Regions from separate parts of the Methylobacterium organophilum genome, predicted to be linked through region 4. Evidence: predicted binding sites of a transcription regulator. Region 4 holds the regulator's gene; each other region holds the start of a gene.
What was found. The regulator PhoB, encoded in region 4, activates phosphate uptake and scavenging genes when phosphate is short. The targets are predictions, from matches to a motif close to TGTCATNNANCTGTCAT.
Positions count from the first base shown of each region.

Region 1: phnC (phosphonate ABC transporter ATP-binding protein) is a predicted target of PhoB. The motif match lies at 2,412-2,428, and genes of this name have one in related genera.
Region 2: MMB17_RS01110 (UDP-2,3-diacylglucosamine diphosphatase) is a predicted target of PhoB. The motif match lies at 2,042-2,058, and genes of this name have one in related genera.
Region 3: MMB17_RS12855 (Orn/Lys/Arg family decarboxylase) is a predicted target of PhoB. The motif match lies at 2,636-2,652, and genes of this name have one in related genera.

Region 1 covers NZ_CP092848.1:3,086,523-3,091,446, reverse strand. Annotated here, with positions in the region: gene phnE (phosphonate ABC transporter, permease protein PhnE) at 1-648, opposite strand, end outside; gene phnD (phosphate/phosphite/phosphonate ABC transporter substrate-binding protein) at 652-1,524, opposite strand; gene phnC (phosphonate ABC transporter ATP-binding protein) at 1,537-2,346, opposite strand; gene MMB17_RS14400 (IS110-like element ISMmg2 family transposase) at 2,756-3,784, opposite strand; gene MMB17_RS14395 (VIT1/CCC1 transporter family protein) at 4,010-4,705, opposite strand; gene MMB17_RS14390 (cytochrome b) at 4,711-4,924, opposite strand, start outside.
Region 2 covers NZ_CP092848.1:235,395-240,318, reverse strand. Annotated here, with positions in the region: gene MMB17_RS01120 (D-2-hydroxyacid dehydrogenase) at 1-147, opposite strand, end outside; gene MMB17_RS01115 (aminotransferase class V-fold PLP-dependent enzyme) at 262-1,470, opposite strand; gene MMB17_RS01110 (UDP-2,3-diacylglucosamine diphosphatase) at 2,104-2,928, shown strand; gene MMB17_RS01105 (glycosyltransferase family 4 protein) at 2,925-3,968, shown strand; gene MMB17_RS01100 (ribonuclease HII) at 4,060-4,692, shown strand; gene MMB17_RS01095 (ABC transporter permease) at 4,742-4,924, opposite strand, start outside.
Region 3 covers NZ_CP092848.1:2,769,957-2,774,880, forward strand. Annotated here, with positions in the region: gene MMB17_RS12850 (GNAT family N-acetyltransferase) at 1-242, opposite strand, end outside; gene MMB17_RS12855 (Orn/Lys/Arg family decarboxylase) at 242-2,587, opposite strand; gene MMB17_RS12860 (SDR family oxidoreductase) at 2,794-3,669, shown strand; gene rpmG (50S ribosomal protein L33) at 3,755-3,922, opposite strand; gene panB (3-methyl-2-oxobutanoate hydroxymethyltransferase) at 4,099-4,923, opposite strand.
Region 4 covers NZ_CP092848.1:2,401,497-2,406,420, forward strand. Annotated here, with positions in the region: gene pstA (phosphate ABC transporter permease PstA) at 1-822, shown strand, start outside; gene pstB (phosphate ABC transporter ATP-binding protein PstB) at 866-1,681, shown strand; gene phoU (phosphate signaling complex protein PhoU) at 1,737-2,453, shown strand; gene phoB (phosphate regulon transcriptional regulator PhoB) at 2,572-3,273, shown strand; gene MMB17_RS11090 (DMT family transporter) at 3,319-3,639, opposite strand; gene MMB17_RS11095 (GcrA family cell cycle regulator) at 3,832-4,380, opposite strand; gene MMB17_RS11100 (cell envelope integrity EipB family protein) at 4,828-4,924, shown strand, end outside.

The DNA.
Region 1 (4,924 bases), 690 kb from region 4:
GCGATAGAGTGTCGTGTCGGTGAGCTGCGGCAGGACCTGGGGCAGCACGGCATGCGTGACGACCTGAAGGGGCGAAGCGCCGGCCGCTCGTGCCGCCTCGATCGGCTTGTGGTCCACGTGCTCGATCGCTTCGGCGAAGAACTTGCCGACCATTCCGGTGGAATGCAGGCCCAGCGCCAGAACGCCCGGCAGCGCGCCGAATCCGACGGCCGCGACGAAGAAGATACCCATGATCAGTTCGGGGACCGACCGAAGCGCGTTGAGCAGCAGCCGGAACGCGCCGTAGACGAACGGGTGCGGACTCGTGTTGGGGGCAGCCAGCAGCCCGAGCGGCAGGGACAAGGTCACGGCGAGCACCGTGCCGGCCACGCTCATCGCGAGCGTGTCGACGATGGGTCCCACCCACGAGCGCCATCGCGTGAAGTCGGGCGGGGTCATCTCACCGAGAAGCTGCGCCATCGCGGGCGCGCCTTCGGCGAGGCGCCCCGGATCGAGAAGTCCCACCTTCCAGAGGCAGGCGAGGATCGCGGCGGCAGCCGGCAGGGCAACCATGAGCCGGCGGACCGACGCGCCACGGGCCCGTCCGAGAATGGCGTCATAGCCGTCGGCGGCACCGACCGCCGACGCAAGTGAGGGCGCTCGAGCCATCGCTCAGCCCTTCACCTTCGTCAAGTCGATGTTGAGGAGCTTGGCCGTCTCCCGAAGCACGTCGTAGTCCGCGTCCGTGATGGGGGCGAAGGACTCGGCCTTGAACGGCTTGAGGATCACTGGATCCCTGATCTCTAGGAAAGCGGCCTTGATCTTCTCCTTGAGGTCCGGCGCGAGGTCGCCACGCACCGTCCAGGGATAGTTCGGGATCGGTCGGCTCTCCGCCACGACCTTGATCTTGGCCGGATCGATGCTCTTCTTCTCGACGAGGGCGGTGAAGATGGGCCGGCTGAGACCGCCGGCCTGCACATGGCCTGCCTGTACGGCCCGCGCGACGGCATCATGGGTGCCGAGATGCTGAAAGCCGTAGTCCTGACCGGCTTCGAGGCCAGCGTTCTTGAGCAGGGCCCGAGGGATGAGGTGGCTTGATGTGGACGCCGTGTCACCGAAGCCGACCGTCTTGCCCTTCACGTCGTCCGCTCGCGCGATGCCTGCGGCCACGTTGGCGATCAGGTAGCTGGTGTAGGTCGGCTGCCCGCCCGACACGAGTGCCGCGAACGGTTCGATTTCCGGCGAACGGCTCTTCGCGAGGACGTAGGAGAGCGGCCCGAAATAGGCGAGGTCGATACGCTTGAAGCGCATGGCCTCGATCATGGAAGAATAGTCGGTCGTGACCACGAGTTCGATGCGCTTATTGAGCCCCTGTTCAAGGTAGCTCTTCAGGCCCTGGTTGTTCTGGATGATCGTCGATGCGCTCTCGTCGGGCAGCAGCGCGACCTTGAGCGTGTCGGGATTCGCGCCCTGAGCCAGCGACGGTCCGGCACGCAGGACGGCGCTCAGCGCCAAGCCGGCGCCGAAGGTACGTCTCGAAATCATGATGGCTTTCCTTCAGACTGTTCGGGAGGCGTAGATCGCGGCCCGCCGCGCACGAGGAGCTTCGACGATGTCGACCGAGACCTCGGCGGGCCGTGCGCCGTAGATTCGCGACAGGACGCCGTCGCAGAGACGGGCTGGCGGGCCGTCGAAGACCACCTCGCCTCCACGGACCCCGACGACCCGGTCAGCGAAGTGCCGGGCCAGATCGACTTGGTGCAGGCTCACCACGGCTGAGATGCCGTCCGTCCGACAGATGCTGCGGAGGAGATCGAGCACCCGCGTCGCCGTCGCCGGGTCGAGGCTGGCTACCGGTTCATCGGCGAGGATGAGCCGGGGCCGCTGTGCAACCGCGCGCGCGATGCCCACCCGCTGCTGCTGCCCGCCGGAGAGCAGGTCCACGCGGGTGAGGGCGCGATCGAGAAGATCTACGCGCTCTAGCGCCTCCAATCCGAAACGTTGATCGCTCCGCGACGGAGGCCAGAGCGAGCGCAGGGTGCTCTGATGGCCGAGCCGGCCCATCAGGACGTTCGCGAGCGCGGTCAGGCGGCCGATCAGATGGTGGTGCTGGAAGACCATCCCGGTCACCGCCCGGTGGCGGCGCAGCGTGGCGCGGCTCGCGGCGATGTCTCCTACTCCAGGGGCGGAAACTCGGCCGTTCGTTGGGCGGACGAGGCCGTTTAGGCAACGCAGGAGCGTCGACTTGCCGGCACCAGACGGTCCCAGCAGGACCGCGAACTCGCCTTCGCGAAAAGTCAGAGTTGTCGGTCGCAACGCCTTGATGCCACCAGGATACGCGACTTCCAAGCTTTCAAGGGCCAGCATTCCGCACCCATTCGAAAATCCAATCGAAACCCCCGATTGATTGCGAATGTGAGTAGCGGGGCGACATGAAGAACGGATGACATTGTGCGCCCCCCAACGCTACGGTGCTGCCTCGAACGAAACTCTGTGCGCTGCTCGGCCACCGAGTGTCCTGTGTGGATGGCTCCCGCATTGCAAGTGGCGAATCGAGCTTCTGGCGCGTTGGTCGGGTGCAGTCTTGTGTCCGGCCTGTTGATGCAGTCGTGCATGTTGACTGCTGGCCCTGATGGTATCCGCGAGCTGGGTCCCACTCTGCTTAGCGGGCTATGACGCCCTGGACATTCGGCGGGGTGTCCCGGCTCCCGGTCTGACCGGTTCGCCATCAACTCTCATCGTCCTCGCAACCTGGCAAAGTCTCCTCGCCGTGCTGTCAGGCGGCCATGGCCGCTGGTGCGCGGTAGGTGCCACCGCGGGTCATGATCGCCCAGGCGACCCGCGCCGTGCGATTGGCCGCCGCAACAGTCACCACGCGCACCGGCTTGCGCTGCAGCAGCGCCGGCAGCCGCGGGTCGACCGAAGTCGGCGTCGCCTTCGCGCGCCGGATCAGAGAGGTCATGCCGACCACGAGCAGGCGGCGCAGGTAACGGTCGCCCATGCGCGAGATCCGACCCAGGCGCTCCTTGCCGCCGCTGCAGTTCTGCAGCGGTGTCAGACCCAACGAGGCCGCGAACTGCCGACCGGAGCGGAAGCGCTCGGGCTCGCTCACCGAGGCGGCCAGCGCGGTCGCCGAGACGATGCCGACACCCGGGATCGTCGCCAGGCGCTGTGACAGGTCGCAGTCCCGATGCCAGGCCAGCAACTCCTTCTCCAGCCGGGTGAGCTGGATCTGCACGGCGCCGATCTGATCGGCCAGCCCATTCACTACGCGCTGGGCCAGGGGCGGCACCTCGGCCGCGTCTCCGGCTGAGAGCCGAGCTGCCAGTTCGAGCGCATGGCGCAGGCCCCGCGCCATCTCGATCCCGAACTCGGCGAGCAGACCGCGGATCATGTTCACCAGCTGCGTGCGTTGCTTGACCAGCAGGTCGCGCGTCCGGTGCAGGGCCAGCGCCGCCTGCTGCTCGGTCGACTTCACCGGCACGAAGCGCATGCTCGGGCGTGTCACCGCCTCGCAGATGGCAGCGGCATCATTCGCATCGGTTTTGCCGCGCTTGACGTACGGCTTCACGTAAGCTGGCGGCATCAGCCGCACGTCATGGCCGAGCCTCATGAGTTCCCGGGCCCAATGGTGCGCTGTGCCGCACGCCTCCATGCCGACCAGGCAGCGCGGCAGCTTGGCGAAGAACGGCACGACCTGCGCCCGCCTCAGAGCCTTGCGAACGACGACGTGCCCAGCTGCGTCGACGGCGTGAACCTGGAAGATGCTCTTGGCTAGATCGATGCCGACGGTGATGATCTCCATGGGGATGGCTCCTGCATCTGCGTGGCTGCTTCGACAGCAACCACATCCTGGCACTCAGATGCCGTCAGTCGGAGCGGGAGCCATCCACCCCATCTGCTTTGAAAGCAAAAGCGGCGGCCATCACATCAGGGTATGCCGGCCCGCCGACGCTACTGCGGAAGTGGCTAGCCGAAGCGGAATGAGGCGGCATGCATCGCGCCATCCCAGCATAGGAACGTCGCTTCCCTATACGGCTTTGCCGACGAGGTGGCCGATGCCGGCCGTGACGGCCATCGCGGCGGCGCCCCAGAAGGCCACCCGCGCGGTCGCCCGCGGGATGGCGGCGCCCCCAGCCTTGGCCCCAAGCGCGCCGAGTACCGCCAGGAACACCAGCGAAGCGGCGGATACCGAGTAGACGACGATGTTAGCCGGTGAGAGCGCGGCCACGAGCAGCGGCAGAGCCGCCCCGGCCGAGAACGTCGCCGCCGACGTCAGGGCCGCTTGGATCGGGCGCGCCGTGGTAAATTCGGAGATGCCGAGCTCGTCCCGGGCATGGGCGCCGAGCGCGTCCTTCGCCATGAGTTGGTCCGCGACCCTGAGGGCAAGGTCGTGGTCGAGACCGCGGGCGACGTAGATTCCCGCAAGTTCCTCACGCTCGGCCGCAGGGTCCTCAGCGAGCTCGCGTCGTTCCCTTGCGAGATCGGCTTGTTCGGTATCGGATTGCGAACTCACCGAGACGTACTCGCCGGCCGCCATCGACATCGCCCCGGCGACTAGACCGGCCGTCCCGGCGACGAGGATCTCCCCGGAGGCTGCGGCGGACGCGGCGACGCCGACAATGAGGCTCGCCGTCGAGACGAGGCCGTCGTTGGCGCCGAGGACGGCGGCACGCAGCCAGCCCACACGGTCGATGAGGTGGTTTTCCTTATGGGACGCACGCATCGTACTCAGGATCTCTCGTATGGGGCGGAAGAAGCGCGTCCCGGGAGGATGCGACGCAGTACGGCGTCGTGCCAGAGGTAGTGATGGCCCAGGGCGGCCGCGGCGTGGAAGGCGGCGACCGCCATCAGGACGTTGGCAGCGAGCCCGTGCCAGTGGGTCAGCGGCCGGCGCCATTCCGGGTCGCCGAGGGCCGGCAGAGCGAGCGGGCCGATCAACGTG
Region 2 (4,924 bases), 2.2 Mb from region 4:
GATCGCGATCTCGGCGCCCTTCAGGCGCTCGACGATCTCCTCCGGCGTCCAGGTCGACTCGTATTCCTTGTATTCGTGCGGGAAATTGAATGCGCGAACCGTCGCATCGAGCGACTCGCGGTCGAGGAACACGACTTTTTTCGTCATCTTGGACCCCTGCCTTCCGGACGGTCGGCGCTGGCGTGATCCGCCGACCTTGCTCCCTGGGTGACGGAACCGGCGCCGGGCTGGCAAGCCCGGCGCCGGTTCCGCGACACGGTCTTACGACTTGGAGAGCGGGTGCTCGCGCAGGTAGCTGGAGGCCGCCGCCACGCCGGAGCCGGGGGTGACCTTGATGCCGTTGTCGAGGAGCGACATCTCGGCGCCGGCGATCGCGCCGAGCAGCGAGAGCTCGTTCAGGTCACCGACATGGCCGATGCGGAACACCTTGCCCGCGACCTGGGACAGGCCGGCGCCGAGGGCGAGGTTGTAGCGCACGAAGGCGTGCTTGATGACCTTGGCGGCGTCGAAGCCCTCCGGCACCAGGATGGCGGTGACGGTGTCCGAGTTCCAGCGCGGGTCCTTGGCGCAGGTCTTCAGACCCCAGGCCGCGACGGCCTGGCGGGTGGCCTCGCCGAGCACCGCGTGGCGGTGATAGACGTTCTCCAGGCCTTCCTCGAACAGGCAGGCGAGCGCCTCGCGCAGGCCGTAGAGCAGCGGCAGCGGCGGGGTGTAGGGGAAGTAGCCGGCGCCGTTCTGCTTCTTGTGGTCTTCCCAGTCGAAGTAGACGCGGGCGAGCCGGTCGTTGCGGCCCGAGGAGCCCTCGGCGGCCTTGAGCGCCTTCTGGCTGACGCAAATCACGCCGAGGCCGGCGGGGAGCATCAGGCCCTTCTGGGAGCCGGCGATGGCGCAGTCGACCTTCCACTCGTCGGCGTAGAACGGCAGCGAGCCGATCGAGGACACGCCATCGACGAAGAGCAGGGCCGGGTGGCCGGCGGCGTCGATCGCCTTGCGCACGGCGCCGATGTCGGAGGTCACGCCGGTCGCGGTCTCGTTATGGACCACCATGACGGCCTTGATCTCGTGGTTCTTGTCGGCGCGCAGGGCCTCCTCGATCTTCTCGGGATGCGCGCCGGTGCCCCACTCCTCCTCCTGGACGATGACGTCGAGGCCGAGGCGCTGCGCCATGTCGATCCAGAGGTGGCTGAACTGGCCGTAGCGGGCGGTCAGGACCTTGTCGCCGCGGGCGAGGGTGTTGGTCAGCGCGGATTCCCAGATGCCCGTGCCGGAGGCGGGGAACAGGAAGATCGTGCCCTCGGTGGAGCCGAACACCTTCTTGGTGTCCTCGAAGAGCGGCTTCGTCAGCGACGGGAAGTCGACGGAGCGGTGATCCTCGGACTGCACCAGCATCGCGCGCATGACGCGGTCCGGGATGTTGGTCGGGCCGGGCACGAACAGATGGTTGCGCCCCGGCCGTCTCGTTGCCGCCATGGTGTTTCCTCCGAGTTACCTGAATGAAGCGGCGGGAGCGCCGGGAAGCGCCCACGCCTCGTGTGGAACGGCGGGGCGCCGGGCGCCCGCCGCGGATTTTCTTCTGTCCGGCCCGGAGGGGATCGCGCCCGCCCCGGTCCGGTGGCCCGCCATACGGGCGTCTCGACCTTGGCAGAAGCGAGACCGCCGCGCCCATGCGATCGCCTGGGCGCAGGGATGCGCGGGGATCGCGCCCGCCGCCTCTGCCATCGGGAGGGTGGGATGTCCCGGCGCCGGCCACCGTTCCGGGTCGTGCCACAGCGGCGCGAGGCGGATGGCCGATCGAGTCGAAGACGCGTGAACCCGCGTTCCGACCGCCATGGGACACGTCCTTCCTGTGGTCGATGATCCCGGTAGACCGCCCGAAGGCTCCGGGCACAATCATGCCCGGCGGGTCACCTTGGCCTGGACCATGCCCCGATTGCCGGACAGGGAAAAGCTCAAAAAACTGAACGGGCCGAGAAAAAAATTTCGGTGTGCCAAGTGCTTCGCGGCGCCTGCACAATAGCACGCGGAGGCCCGGCGCGCGGGCCGTCATCAAACTGAGATCGGCTTCGGTTTTGGCTCCCGGCGAGGATAATGCCGGAGGCTGACTTGGCCGAGGATCCCGAAAAGACCACCCGGGTGCGGACTCTCTTCCTGTCCGACATGCATCTGGGCACCAAGGGCTGCCAGGCGGGCCTGCTGCTCGACTTCCTGCGCGACTACGACGCCGACACGATCTATCTCGTCGGCGACATCGTCGACGGCTGGCAGCTCCGCTCGGGCTGGTACTGGCCGCAGGCCCATAACGACGTGGTGCAGAAGCTGCTGCGCAAGGTCCGCAAGGGCACGCATATCGTCTACGTGCCGGGCAACCACGACGAGTTCCTGCGCGACTTCCTGGGCACGACCTTCGGCGGCATCGAGATCGCCGACAGCCGCATCCACGTCGCCGCCGACGGCAAGCGCTATCTCGTGATCCACGGCGACCAGTTCGACATGGTGGTGCGCCACTCGAAGTGGCTCGCCCATCTCGGTGACGGCGCCTACACCGCCGCGCTCACCCTCAACACCCTCCTGAACAAGGTCCGCCGGCGCCTCGGGCTCGCCTATTGGTCGCTCTCGGCCTGGGCGAAGCTGAAGGTGAAGAACGCGGTCAACTTCATCTCCAGCTTCGAGACGCTGCTCGCCGAGGAGGCCCGCCGCCAGAACGCGGACGGCGTGATCTGCGGCCACATCCACCATGCCGCCAAACGCGAGATTTCCGGGCTCACCTATCTGAACACCGGCGACTGGGTGGAATCCTGCACCGGTATCGTCGAGCATTACGACGGCACCATGGAGGTGCTGCACTACCCCTCGATCCTGCGCGCCCGGGCGGCCCAGGTGGCGGAGACGGTGGCGGTGGCCCCGCAAGGGCGGCGGGCCGTCGCGTGAGGCTGCTCATCGCCACCGATGCGTGGCATCCGCAGGTCAACGGGGTGGTGCGCTCGCTGGAGCACATGGTGGAGGCCGCGCCCGCGCACGGCTTCGAGCCGGTGCTGCTCTCGCCGCTGGACTTCGCCTCGGTGCCGATGCCGGGCTATGCCGAGATCCGGCTGTCGCTCGCGACCCGCCTCGGCGTGGAGGCGCGCTGGCCGCGGCTGTCGCCGAGCCATGTCCATATTGCCACGGAGGGGCCGATCGGGCTCGCGGTGCGCCGGGCCTGTCTCGCCCGCAACCGGCCCTTCACGACGAGCTACCACACGCGCTTCCCCGAATACCTCGCCGCCCGGGCTCCCGTGCCGGAGGCCTGGAGCTATGCCTGGCTCCGCCGCTTCCACGCCGCCGCCACGGGCACGATGGTGAGCACGCCCTCCCTGGAGCGGGAGCTGCGCGGGCGCGGCTTCGTCAACCTGATGCGCTGGACCCGGGGCGTCGACACCGAGCTGTTCCGCCCGCACGAGAGCCACGCGCTCGACGGCCTGCCGCGGCCGCTCTTCCTGTTCGTCGGCCGGCTCGCGGTGGAGAAGAACATCGAGGCCTTCCTCGGCCTCGACCTGCCCGGCACCAAGGTCGTGGTGGGGGAGGGGCCGGACCGCGCCCGGCTCGAGGCCTTGGGCTCCGGCGCCCGCTTCCTCGGCGCCCTGACGGGGCAGGCTCTGGCGGACGTCTACGCGGCGGCGGACGTGTTCGTGTTCCCGAGCCTCACCGATACCTTCGGCATCGTGCTGCTGGAGGCCCTGGCCTCCGGGCTGCCGGTGGCGGCCTATCCCGTTACCGGTCCCCTCGACGTGATCGGGGAGGGCGGGGCCGGCGTGCTCGACCACGACCTGCGCGCGGCGGCGCTGGGGGCGCTTCAGGTGCCGCGGGCGCGCTGCCGGGAAGAGGCCCTGCATTACAGCTGGGCCGAGAGCGCGCGGCAGTTCTTCTCGAACATCGCCAGCGCCCATCTGCCGGTCTTCGAGCCGCCGGCCGCGCTCCTCGAGACGGTTTGATCCCCCGCGCCCGGGCGTTTGACTCGGGCGCCCCGTTTCTGCGACCGCTGCGCCGGTGACGCGGCCCCGCCGGGCCGCCTTCCCCGCCGTGATGCTGTCCCCGATGCGACCCTTCGATCCCGCCATCCCCTATCCCGCCGTGATCGGCTGCGACGAGGTCGGCCGCGGGGCCCTGTGCGGGCCGGTGATGGTGGCGGCGGTCTGGTTCGATCCCGCCGCCTTCCCGGAGGCCCTGCTCGCCCGGCTCGACGACAGCAAGCGCCTCGACAAGGCGACGCGGGAGGCCCTGACCCCGCTGATCCGGGAGCATGCCCGCGTCTCCCTCGCCGCGGGCTCGCGGGCCCTCGTCGACACGATCAACGTGCGTGCCGCCACCCTCGACGCCATGCGCCGGGCGGTGCTGAAGCTCGGCCTCGATGCGCCGGTCTGCGTCGACGGCCGCGACCGCATCCCCGGCCTCGCCCCGCTGGAATGCCGGGCGATCGTCGGCGGCGACCGCCTGGTGCCGCAGATCGCCGCCGCCTCCATCGTCGCCAAGACGCTCCGCGACGCGCTCATGCGCCGGCTCGCGACCCGCCATCCCGCCTATGCCTGGGAGCGCAATGCGGGCTACGGCACCGCCGCCCATCTCGCCGGCCTGACGGCCTCGGGCCGCAGCCCGCACCACCGGGTGAGCTTCACCGCCCGCTTCCGGGATGCCGGATCGAGCCTCGCAAGGGCGTGATCCGGCCCTTCGCCGACCCGCCGAAGGGGAGGGGCCGTCGAGGGCCGGCCTAGCGGCCGCTCCAGTGCACGAAGCGGTGTTCCGTCCAGGCCGACAGGACGTTGAGCACGTAGCCGAGCGCGCCGGCGGCGAAGATCGCGGCATACATGCGCGGCATGTCGAAGATCATCTGGTTGTTCATGATCCGCTGGCCGAGACCGTCCGTCGAGCCGATGAACATCTCGGCGACGAT
Region 3 (4,924 bases), 370 kb from region 4:
TAGCCCGCCACCGCGCCGCCCCGCTCGGCGACGAGGTGGGGCAGGCGCTTCTTGCGCATGTTCTTGCGCCGCCGCTTGAGGTCGTCGGGCAGCAGGCGCTCCTCCTCGAAATCGCCCGTGTCGCCGACGCCCCTGCGGATATGGCACTCGTAGATCGCGATCATCGCCGGGACATCGGCGTCCGACGAGGGGCGGATCACGATGTCCTGGCCGTTGAGGAACCGCGCTGCGCCCTCCGCCATCAGGCGCCCTCGCGCAGCACGTAGGTGTGGAAGCGGATCCGGCCGTCCGGATCGACCTCGCGGTAGACGCCCTGGATCTCCGCCTCGAAGCCCGGGAACAAGTTCGCCGAGGCCTCGAACATCTTGAAGTAGTCGAGCATGGGCTTCGCCCGCGCGTCGAGCCGCTCGCCCGGCAGCACGGTGCCGATGCCCGGCGGGTAGACCAGCATCAGGGTGGTGGCGATGCGCCCCTCGGCTTCCGCGATCGGCACGTAATCGACCTTGTTGCGGGTCAGCATCTGGGCGGCGGCCTTCGGCGCCATCACCATCTCGGGCAGGTGCTCGGGCATGAACTGCTTGCGCTGGAGGGCGGAGGTGTTCGCCTCGCGGTGGAAGTTGTGGAAGTCGGCGCAGAGGTCGCGCAGGCGCACGCCCCGGTAGCGCTTCGGCCGCCGGCCAACGAATTCCGGCATCGCCTCTTCGAGCAGCACGTTGTCGTCGTGCAGCCGCTTGAAGGCGACGAGGCCCGAAATGAGGGTGCCGGCTTTCGAGGATTCGACGCCCGGCGTGAGCAGGAAGAGCAGCGAGTTCAGGTCGTTCTTCTCGGCGACGATGCGGTTTTCACGCAGGTATTGGGCCACGATCGGGGCCGGGATGCCGTGCTCGGCATATTCGCCGGTCTTACGGTCGAAGCCGGGAGTGAGAACGGTGAGCTTGTTGGGATCGGTGATGGCGTAGCCCGGCGCCACCTTGGTGAAGCCGTGCCAGGAGGCGCCGGGTGTCAGCTCCCAGTACCGGGCGTCGTTCGCCAGCGCGTCGGTCGCGATACTCTCCCAGGGAACCTCCGTGCCTTCGGGGCCGGTCACCACGTCCGGCACGAAGGGATCGAAGAACCAGCGCCGCTTGGGATCGGCCTCGTTCTCCTCGAACTCCTTGCGGATGGCGCGCACCTTCTTGCGCCATTCGATGCCGAGCCGGATCGTGTCGTCCCACAGCACCACGCCGGAGCGGCCCTTCATCATCTGGGCGCCCACGTCGAGGGAGGCGAAGAGCGGGTAGAACGGCGAGGTGGAGGCGTGGACGAGGAAGCTCTCGTTCAGCCGCTTGTGCTCGACCCGGCGCGTCTGGCCGCGGATATGCCCGTCGCGGGTGTGGATCTGCGAGGCCTGGCTGAAGCTGGCGAGCTGCTTGTGGGTCGATTGGGTGGCGATGATGCCCGGCGAGGTCTCGTCGAGCCCGGTCAGGCCCATGGCGAAGCGGCGGGCATAGAGCGGATGGAACTTCATGAAGCCCGCCCAGGCCTCGTCGAACAGGATGTAGTCGCAGAGGTGGCCGATCTTCTCGACGATCTCCTGCGCGTCGTAGATCGTGCCGTCATAGGTGCACTGCTCGATGACGGCGGCGCGGAACGGGCGCTCCCGGCGCCAGGCTTCCTTGTCCTTCACCAGCGGGTTGTCCCGGATCTTCTCGCGGATCCGGGTCTCGTCGAGGGCCTCGTGATAGATCGGCCCGATCAGGCCGAAGGCGTTGCGGTCCGTCTCCAGGAAGATCGGGATGCCGCCGCCCAGGAACAGGGCGCCGTGATGGGCCGCCTTGTGGTTGTTGCGGTCGAACAGCACGAGGTCGTCCTCGGCCACCAGCGCCGAGAGGGCGATCTTGTTGGAGGCCGAGGTGCCGTTGAGGACGAAGTAGGTCTTCTCTGCCCCGAAGATCTTGGCGGCCTCCTTCTGCGCCTTCAGGGCTGGGCCTTCGTGGGTCAGCAGATCGCCGAGATCGAGCACCGAGTTGTCGAGGTCGTCGCGGAAGATCGCCTCGCCGAGATGCTCGACGAAGATCCGGCCGATCGGCGAGCGGTTGTAGAAGATGCCGCCATTGTGACCCGGGCAGGTCCAGAGCTGGTTGCCCTCCTCGGCATAGTCGACGAGCGCGCCGAAGAAGGGCGTCTTCAAGGTCTCCGCATATTGGGTGACGCGGGAGACGAGGTTGCGGGCGATGAACTCCGGGGTCTCCTCAGCGAGGAAGATGTAGCCGTCGATGAAGTCGAGCAGCTCGACGGGGATGTCCTCAAGCCGCTTGCGCCGGACCATGATGACGATCGGCATTTCCAGGCCGCGCTTGCGCATCATGTCGATGAGCGCCGCGGCCTTGCCATCGAGGCCGCGCTTGCCCCAGTCGACCACGAGGCAGCCCACCGCGGCATCCGTCTGCACGGCGATGGCCGCGTCCTCGACGCGCCGGGCGCGCACCACCTCGAAGCCGCGCTGCTCGACCGCCGCCACGATCTGCGCGACCCGCGCGCCTTCGAGATCGTCCGGGTCGAAGGCCGGAGCGCACATCAGCACGGTGAAGCGGCGGTGGAAATCCATTGAGCCCGGTTCTCCTCGCGAGGGGATGCCAGCCTTTCCGGCGCATCCGCGACGTTTCGATGACAGAGGGTGGAATACAGAGGCGCGCCTGCCCGTGCGAGCATCACGGCTCGGCGGCTCGCGACGATCGGCGCAGGCAGGTGCGGGAACAGCTTGGGATCGGTCCGGTTGCCGGAGGAACCTCAGGGAGTTCCGAGACCCGCCTCATGCCGAACGATCCGTTGAAGAAATACCCCCGTCCGCCCTTCGAGGGCCAGCCGCAGAGTTTCCCCGGGAAGACGGCAAAGATGACGCCCGAGCCTGACCACGGCGAGGAGAGTTACCGCGGTTCGGGCAAGCTCTCCGGCTTGGCGGCGCTTATCACCGGTGGCGACAGCGGCATTGGCCGGGCGGTGGCCATCGCCTATGCCCGCGAGGGCGCCGATGTAGCCATCTCCTACCTGCCCGAGGAGCAGAAGGACGCCGAGGCGGTCGCTGGCTGGGTCGAGAAGGCGGGGCGGCGCGTGCTGCTGCTGCCGGGCGACCTCAAGGATCCGGCCTATGGCCGCGAGATCGTTGCCCGCACCGTGGAGAGCTTCGGCCGCCTCGACGTTCTGGTGAATAACGGCGCCTTCCAGCAGCCCAATGACGGGATCGAGGCGATCGAGGATACGATCTTCGAGGACCACTTCCGGACCAACGTCTTCGGCGCGTTCTACGTCACCAAGGCGGCGGTTCCGCATCTGAAGCCGGGCGCCTCGGTGATCTTCACCTCCTCGGTGAATTCCAAGCACCCGATGCCGACGCTCCTCGCCTACAGCGCCACCAAGGGCGCCCTCAGCAACCTCGTGCTCAGCCTTGCCCAGCTCCTGGCGGAGAAGGGCATCCGCGTGAACGGGGTACTGCCGGGGCCGATCTGGACGCCGTTCATCCCCTCCGGAATGCGCGAGGAGTCGGTGAAGAGCTTCGGCAGCCAGGTGCCCTTCGGCCGCCCCGGCCAGCCGGCGGAACTCGCCTCCGCCTACGTCATGCTGGCGGTGGAGGAGAGCAGCTACACCTCCGGTGCCCTGGTGACGGTGGCCGGTGCCATGCCGGTGCTCTGAGTGCCGACCCTAAAAGCAAAGAAGCCGCCCCGGATCCCGGGGCGGCTTCTTTTGCGTTCGGTCGCTGCGCGCGACTCGAACGAGCTTACTTGATCTTGGCTTCCTTGAAATCCACGTGCTTGCGGGCGACGGGATCGTACTTGCGCATGGTCAGCTTCTCGGTCTGCGTGCGCGAGTTCTTCTTGGTCACGTAGAAGTAGCCTGTGTCGGCGGTCGAGACGAGACGGATCTTGACGGTAACGGCCTTGGCCATGTGTGGCTCCTGAAGCGGTGCTCAAGCGCCGGCCGGTCTCGCGAGAGGACCGCCACGGCGCTTCAAGGGTGAGGGCATTCCGCTTCGCGCGAAACGCAAAAGGGCCGGGGAAGCCCGGCCGAACTCGCGGGCGTGAATGCCCGATCGGCCGCTCTTCGTCAAGGCGAAGGGGGCGTTCAGGCCGGCGGGTAGGTGTGCTCTTCGGCCGGGAAGCGCCCGCTGCGCACCTCCTCCGCATAGGCCTGTACCGCCTCCTCGATATGGGAGCGCAGGGAGCCGTAGCTCTTCACGAATTTCGGAGAGCGGTCGGACAGGCCGAGCATATCCTCCAGCACCAGGATCTGCCCGTCGCAATGGGCGGTGGCGCCGATGCCGATCGTCGGCGTGGTGATGGCCGCCGAGGTGGCGATGGCCTTGGCCACCGGCTCGACGATGCCCTCCATCACGATGGCGAAGGCGCCCGCATCGTTGATCGCGCGGGCGTCTTCCATCAGGCGACGCTCGCTCTCGGCGGTGCGGCCCTGGACGCGGAAGCCGCCCATCGTGTTCACCGATTGAGGGGTCAGGCCGATATGGCCCATCACCGGGATGCCACGCTGGACCAGGAATTCGACGGTCTCGGCGAAGCGGGCGCCCCCCTCCATCTTGATCGCGCCGGCGCCGGTCTCCTTGAGCACGCGGGCGGCGTTCATGAAGGCCTGCTCGCGGCTCGCCTCGTAGGAGCCGAAGGGCATGTCGACGACGATCAGGGCCCGGCTGGTGCCGCGGATGACCGCCTGTGCCTGCAGAATCATCATCTCCAGGGTGACGGGCAGGGTCGATTCCATGCCGTGCATCACCATGCCCAGCGAATCGCCGACGAGGATGAAGTCGCAATGGGCATCGAGGATGCTCGCCGTGTGGGCGTGATAGGCGGTGAGCGCGATGATCTTGCGCCCCTCGGCCTTGCGGCGCGCGAGGTCGACGGCCTTGACGCGGCGGGATTGCACGAGCTGCGACATG
Region 4 (4,924 bases):
GTCGCCGACCGGCTGCTGCGCACCTCCTGCACCCTGGCCACGGCCATTGGCGCCGTGGTGCTCGGCTCGATCCTGATCATGCTGATCTGGAAGGGGCTCGAGGGCTTCTCGCTCTCGCTCCTGACGCACCCGACGCCGGGCCCCGGCACCGAGGGCGGCGGCATCGCCAACGCGATCCTCGGCAGCCTGATCCTGACGACGATCGGCATCGCGGTCGCCACCCCCGTCGGCGTGATGGCGGGCACCTACCTCGCCGAGTATGGCCGGAACTCGCAGCTCGCCAACGTGATCCGCTTCCTCAACGACATCCTGCTCTCGGCGCCCTCGATCCTGATCGGCCTGTTCGTCTACACCCTGATGGTGCGGCCGATGGGCTCCTATTCCGGCTGGGCCGGCGGCGTGGCCCTGGCGATCATCGCGACGCCGGTGATCGTGCGCACCACCGAGGACATGCTGCGCCTCGTTCCGGGCTCGCTGCGCGAGGCCGGCGCCGCCCTCGGCGCGCCGATGTCCAAGGTCATCACCAGCGTGACCTGGCGCGCAGCCTCCGCGGGCATCGTCACCGGCGTGATCCTGGCGCTCGCCCGCATCGCCGGCGAGACCGCGCCGCTGCTGTTCACGGCGCTCAACAACAACAACTGGTTCCGGGCCGACCTGATGGGCGGCGTCGCGAACCTGCCGGTGATGATCTACCAGTTCGCGCTCTCGCCCTACGGCAACTGGCAAAGCCTCGCCTGGGCCGGCGCGCTGCTCATCACCGTCACCATCCTCGCGCTGTCGATCACCGCGCGCTTCGTCGTCAAGGACCAGCGGGCGCGCTGAGCCGCGCGCGCCCCCGAGCCTATCCAGTCAAGGACGAGCCTCCATGAGCGTCTCCCCCGCCCTCCGCAGCCAGATGAACAACCGCGCGCCCGCCGACGACAAGGCGCCGATCCGCATCGCCGTGAAGGACCTGAACTTCTATTACGGCCAGTTCCACGGCCTGAAGGGCATCAACCTCAACTTCCACGACCGGCAGGTCACGGCGCTGATCGGCCCTTCCGGCTGCGGGAAGTCGACCCTGCTGCGCACCTTCAACCGCATCTACAGCCTCTACCCCGAGCAGCGGGCCGAGGGGCAGATCCTGGTCGACGGCCAGAAAATCCTCGATCCGAAGGTCGACCTGAACGAACTGCGGGCCCGTATCGGCATGGTGTTCCAGAAGCCGACGCCCTTCCCGATGTCGATCTACGACAACGTCGCCTTCGGCCTGCGCCTCTACGAGAAGCTGCCCAAATCCGAACTCGACGGTCGCGTCGAGGACGCCCTGCGCAAGTCCGCCCTCTGGGAGGAGGTCAAGGACAAGCTCAAGCAGTCCGGCATGGGTCTCTCCGGCGGCCAGCAGCAGCGCCTCTGCATCGCCCGCTCCGTGGCCCAGCGTCCGGAGGTGATCCTGTTCGACGAGCCCACCTCGGCCCTCGACCCGATCTCCACCGGCCGCATCGAGGAGCTGATCGACCAGCTGCGCAACGAATTCACGATCGTGATCGTGACGCACAACATGCAGCAGGCCGCCCGCATCTCGCAGTTCACGGCGTTCATGTATCTCGGCGAGCTGATCGAGTTCGGCCCGACGACGAAGATCTTCATGAACCCCGACAAACGTCAGACCCAGGACTACATCACCGGCCGCTTCGGCTGAGACGAGATCCTTCCGCCGGGGCCGCGCGGAGCGGCCCGATCCTGGAGTCCAACAGATGTCAGAACATATCGTCAGCTCCTACGACCAGGATCTCGAGGACCTGCGCCGGGCCATCTCGGAGATGGGCGGCGTCGCCGAGAAGATGATGACCGACGCGACCGAGGCGCTGGTGCGCCGGGATACGGCGCTGGCCCAGGCCGTCATCACCGCCGACAAGCGGCTCGACACGCTCCAGCGTGAGATCGAGGAGCGCTCGGTGCTCCTCATCGCCCGCCGCCAGCCCCTGGCCATCGACCTGCGCGAGACCATCTCGGGCATCCGCGTCGCCGGCGATCTAGAGCGTATCGGCGACCTCGCCAAGAACATCGCCAAGCGGGTCGTCGCCATCGGCGACCAGACCCAGCCGCAGAAGATCGTGCTGGGCGTCCAGCACATGAGCGACCTCGTCCAAGAGCAGCTCAAGGACGTGCTCGACGCCTACGGCACCCGGGACGTCTCGGCCGCCCACGACGTGTGGCAGCGCGACAGCGCGATCGATGCGCTCTACAACTCGCTGTTCCGGGAACTCCTGACCTACATGATGGAGGATCCGCGCAACATCTCGTTCTGCACGCATCTCCTGTTCTGCGCCAAGAACGTCGAGCGCATCGGCGACCACACCACCAACATCGCCGAGACCATCGAGTATCTCGTCACCGGCGAGACCCCGGCCGGCGAGCGCCCGAAGAACGACGCCTCGAACTACGCCACCGTTCAGCCCGGCGCCGCCTGACCCTTCCTGTCGCGAGCCGCCGCCCGCATCCGTCGGGCGGCGGCTCCAGTCTTTGTACAGTCCGCTTCCCGACGTGCACCGGCCTCCGCCTCGTTGGGACGCGTTCCAAGAGGCACCCATGACGAGCGCCCGGATCCTGATCGTCGAGGACGAGGAAGCCCTCACCACGCTCCTGCGCTACAACCTCGAGGCCGAGGGCTTCGCCGTCGACCACGCCGCGCGGGGCGACGAGGCGGACCTGCTGCTGCGCGAGCAGATCCCCGACCTGATCCTGCTCGACTGGATGCTGCCGGGCCTGTCGGGCATCGAGCTGTGCCGCCGCATCCGCGCCCGCCGCGAGACCGAACGCTTGCCGGTGATCATGCTCACCGCCCGGGGGGAGGAGGGCGACCGGGTGCGCGGCCTCTCCACCGGGGCGGACGACTACATCGTCAAGCCCTTCTCGGTGCCGGAGCTGCTGGCGCGGGTGCGGGCGCTGCTGCGCCGGGCCAAGCCCGCCCATCTTGCCGACACGCTGGTGGCCGGCGACATCGAGCTCGACCGGGTGAGCCACCGCATCCGCCGCCAGGGCCGCGAGATCCATCTCGGGCCGACCGAGTTCAAGCTGCTCGAATACCTGATGCAGAGCCCCGGCCGGGTCTTTTCCCGGGAACAGCTCCTCGACGGGGTCTGGGGCCACGACGTCTATATCGACGAGCGCACCGTCGACGTGCATGTCGGCCGCCTGCGCAAGGCCATCAATCGTCCGCGCCAGACCGACCCGATCCGCACCGTGCGCGGATCGGGCTATTCCTTCGACGAGATGTTCGCGGGCGGCTGAGGGGTTTTTCGCGAGAGCGGTGGGGCGTTTCGAGCGCCCGCCGGCTCACGCGTCCGAGGACAGCTTCATCATCACGAGGCCGCTGACGATGAGCAGGGCGGCGATGACCCGCGGGGCATTCGCCGGCTCGCCGAGCACGAGGATGCCGACGAGGAAGGCGCCCACCGCGCCGATGCCTGTCCAGACCGTATAGGCCGTGCCGAGGGGCAGGCTGCGCATCGCGATCGAGAGAAGCACCACGCTCGCGACCATCGCGACCAGGGTGACGAGGGCCGGCACCGGCTTCGTGAAGCCCGCGGATTGCTTCATCGTGAAGGCCCAGACGACCTCCAGGATCCCGGCGGCGAACAGAATGAACCAGGCCATGGTCCGGCTCTCCTTGAGAAGGCCGGGCCGTCCCGGACATCCTGCCCCGATGCGGGTGAGGTCGTTGCCTCGCGGGAAACCTTAGTGCGCCCTATCCGAAAGGCGAGGCTTGCCGGGTGCAAGGCGGCACCCCGAAACGAAAAGGCGGGCCGGAGCCCGCCTGTCAGCCGCCTGTGCCCGGTCGGGCGCGCGTCAGCGGAAGCCCGCCACGCGACGGTCGCGCTTGCGCTCGGCCGCCGGCTGGTAGGCGATCTGGGCGTGCTGCGTGCAATAGGGTAGGCCGGTGATCGAACGGGCACCGCAGAAGCGGAATTCCGGCGAGGTCGGGTCGCCCATCGGCCAGCGGCACATGGATTCCCGCAGTTCCATGATGGTGACGCGCTGGGACACCGCGATCACCGCGGGCTCGGGCGCCGCCGGGGGCGGAACGATCGGGAAGTCCGGGGCCGGGCGATGGGTCACGATGGCCGGCGGCTCGGGCAGGACCACCTCCTCCACCACGGCGGCGATGGGCAGGGCCTCCTCGCTCTCCGCGCCGGACTTCTTGCGGGGGGCGGCCTGGGTGGGGCCCGTAGGCTTCACCCGGCCGGCGAGGCCGAGGCGATGCACCTTGCCGATCACGGCATTGCGCGAGATCCCGCCGATCTGCGAGGCGATCTGGCTGGCGCTCAGACCATCCTCCCACAGCCGACGCAGAAGCTCGACGCGCTCGTCCGTCCAGCTCGGAACCGCCTCGCTCATGGCCCCTCCACGTCGTCTCGTTCCCGCGGCCGGTGCCCGCGCCGCCTCGCCCGGTGGTGCCGGCGGCCGGGCAGTCCGAACCTGTCGGTGATGCCCGCCGGGTCTCCCCCCGGCGATGAAGCGGAGCCTACAGGAGCCCGTGAGGCCGGTGCAAGAGTCGAGCGGCCCCGCCGTCCTGTTTCCACCGCCAATGCCGTGATGCAGCCTCATCTCCGGGAAATGCTAGTATTAGTTGTAAATATCGAGAATATGCTCTTCAGATAGAAAGTCTTTTGATCCCCGTCGTTTGGCCAGCTTGCCGGGTCGGTCGGGGCTCGTCCGCGGCGCGCCCCGTGCGCCTGCCGGGATTGCGAGCGCTCGCATTGCCCGGCGCCGACGATTGCCTATGTTGGGCGCGACCGAGCCCGGGCCTGCCCGGGTTTGCCGGACAGCCTCGGGAACGCCCGCATGCGCCTTGCCCCGCTCTGCCTGCTCCTCACGGTGAACGCCGCCCTGGCGGCGCCTCCCGGACAGACCGCACCGCCCGCCGGCGAGCCGCCAGTGC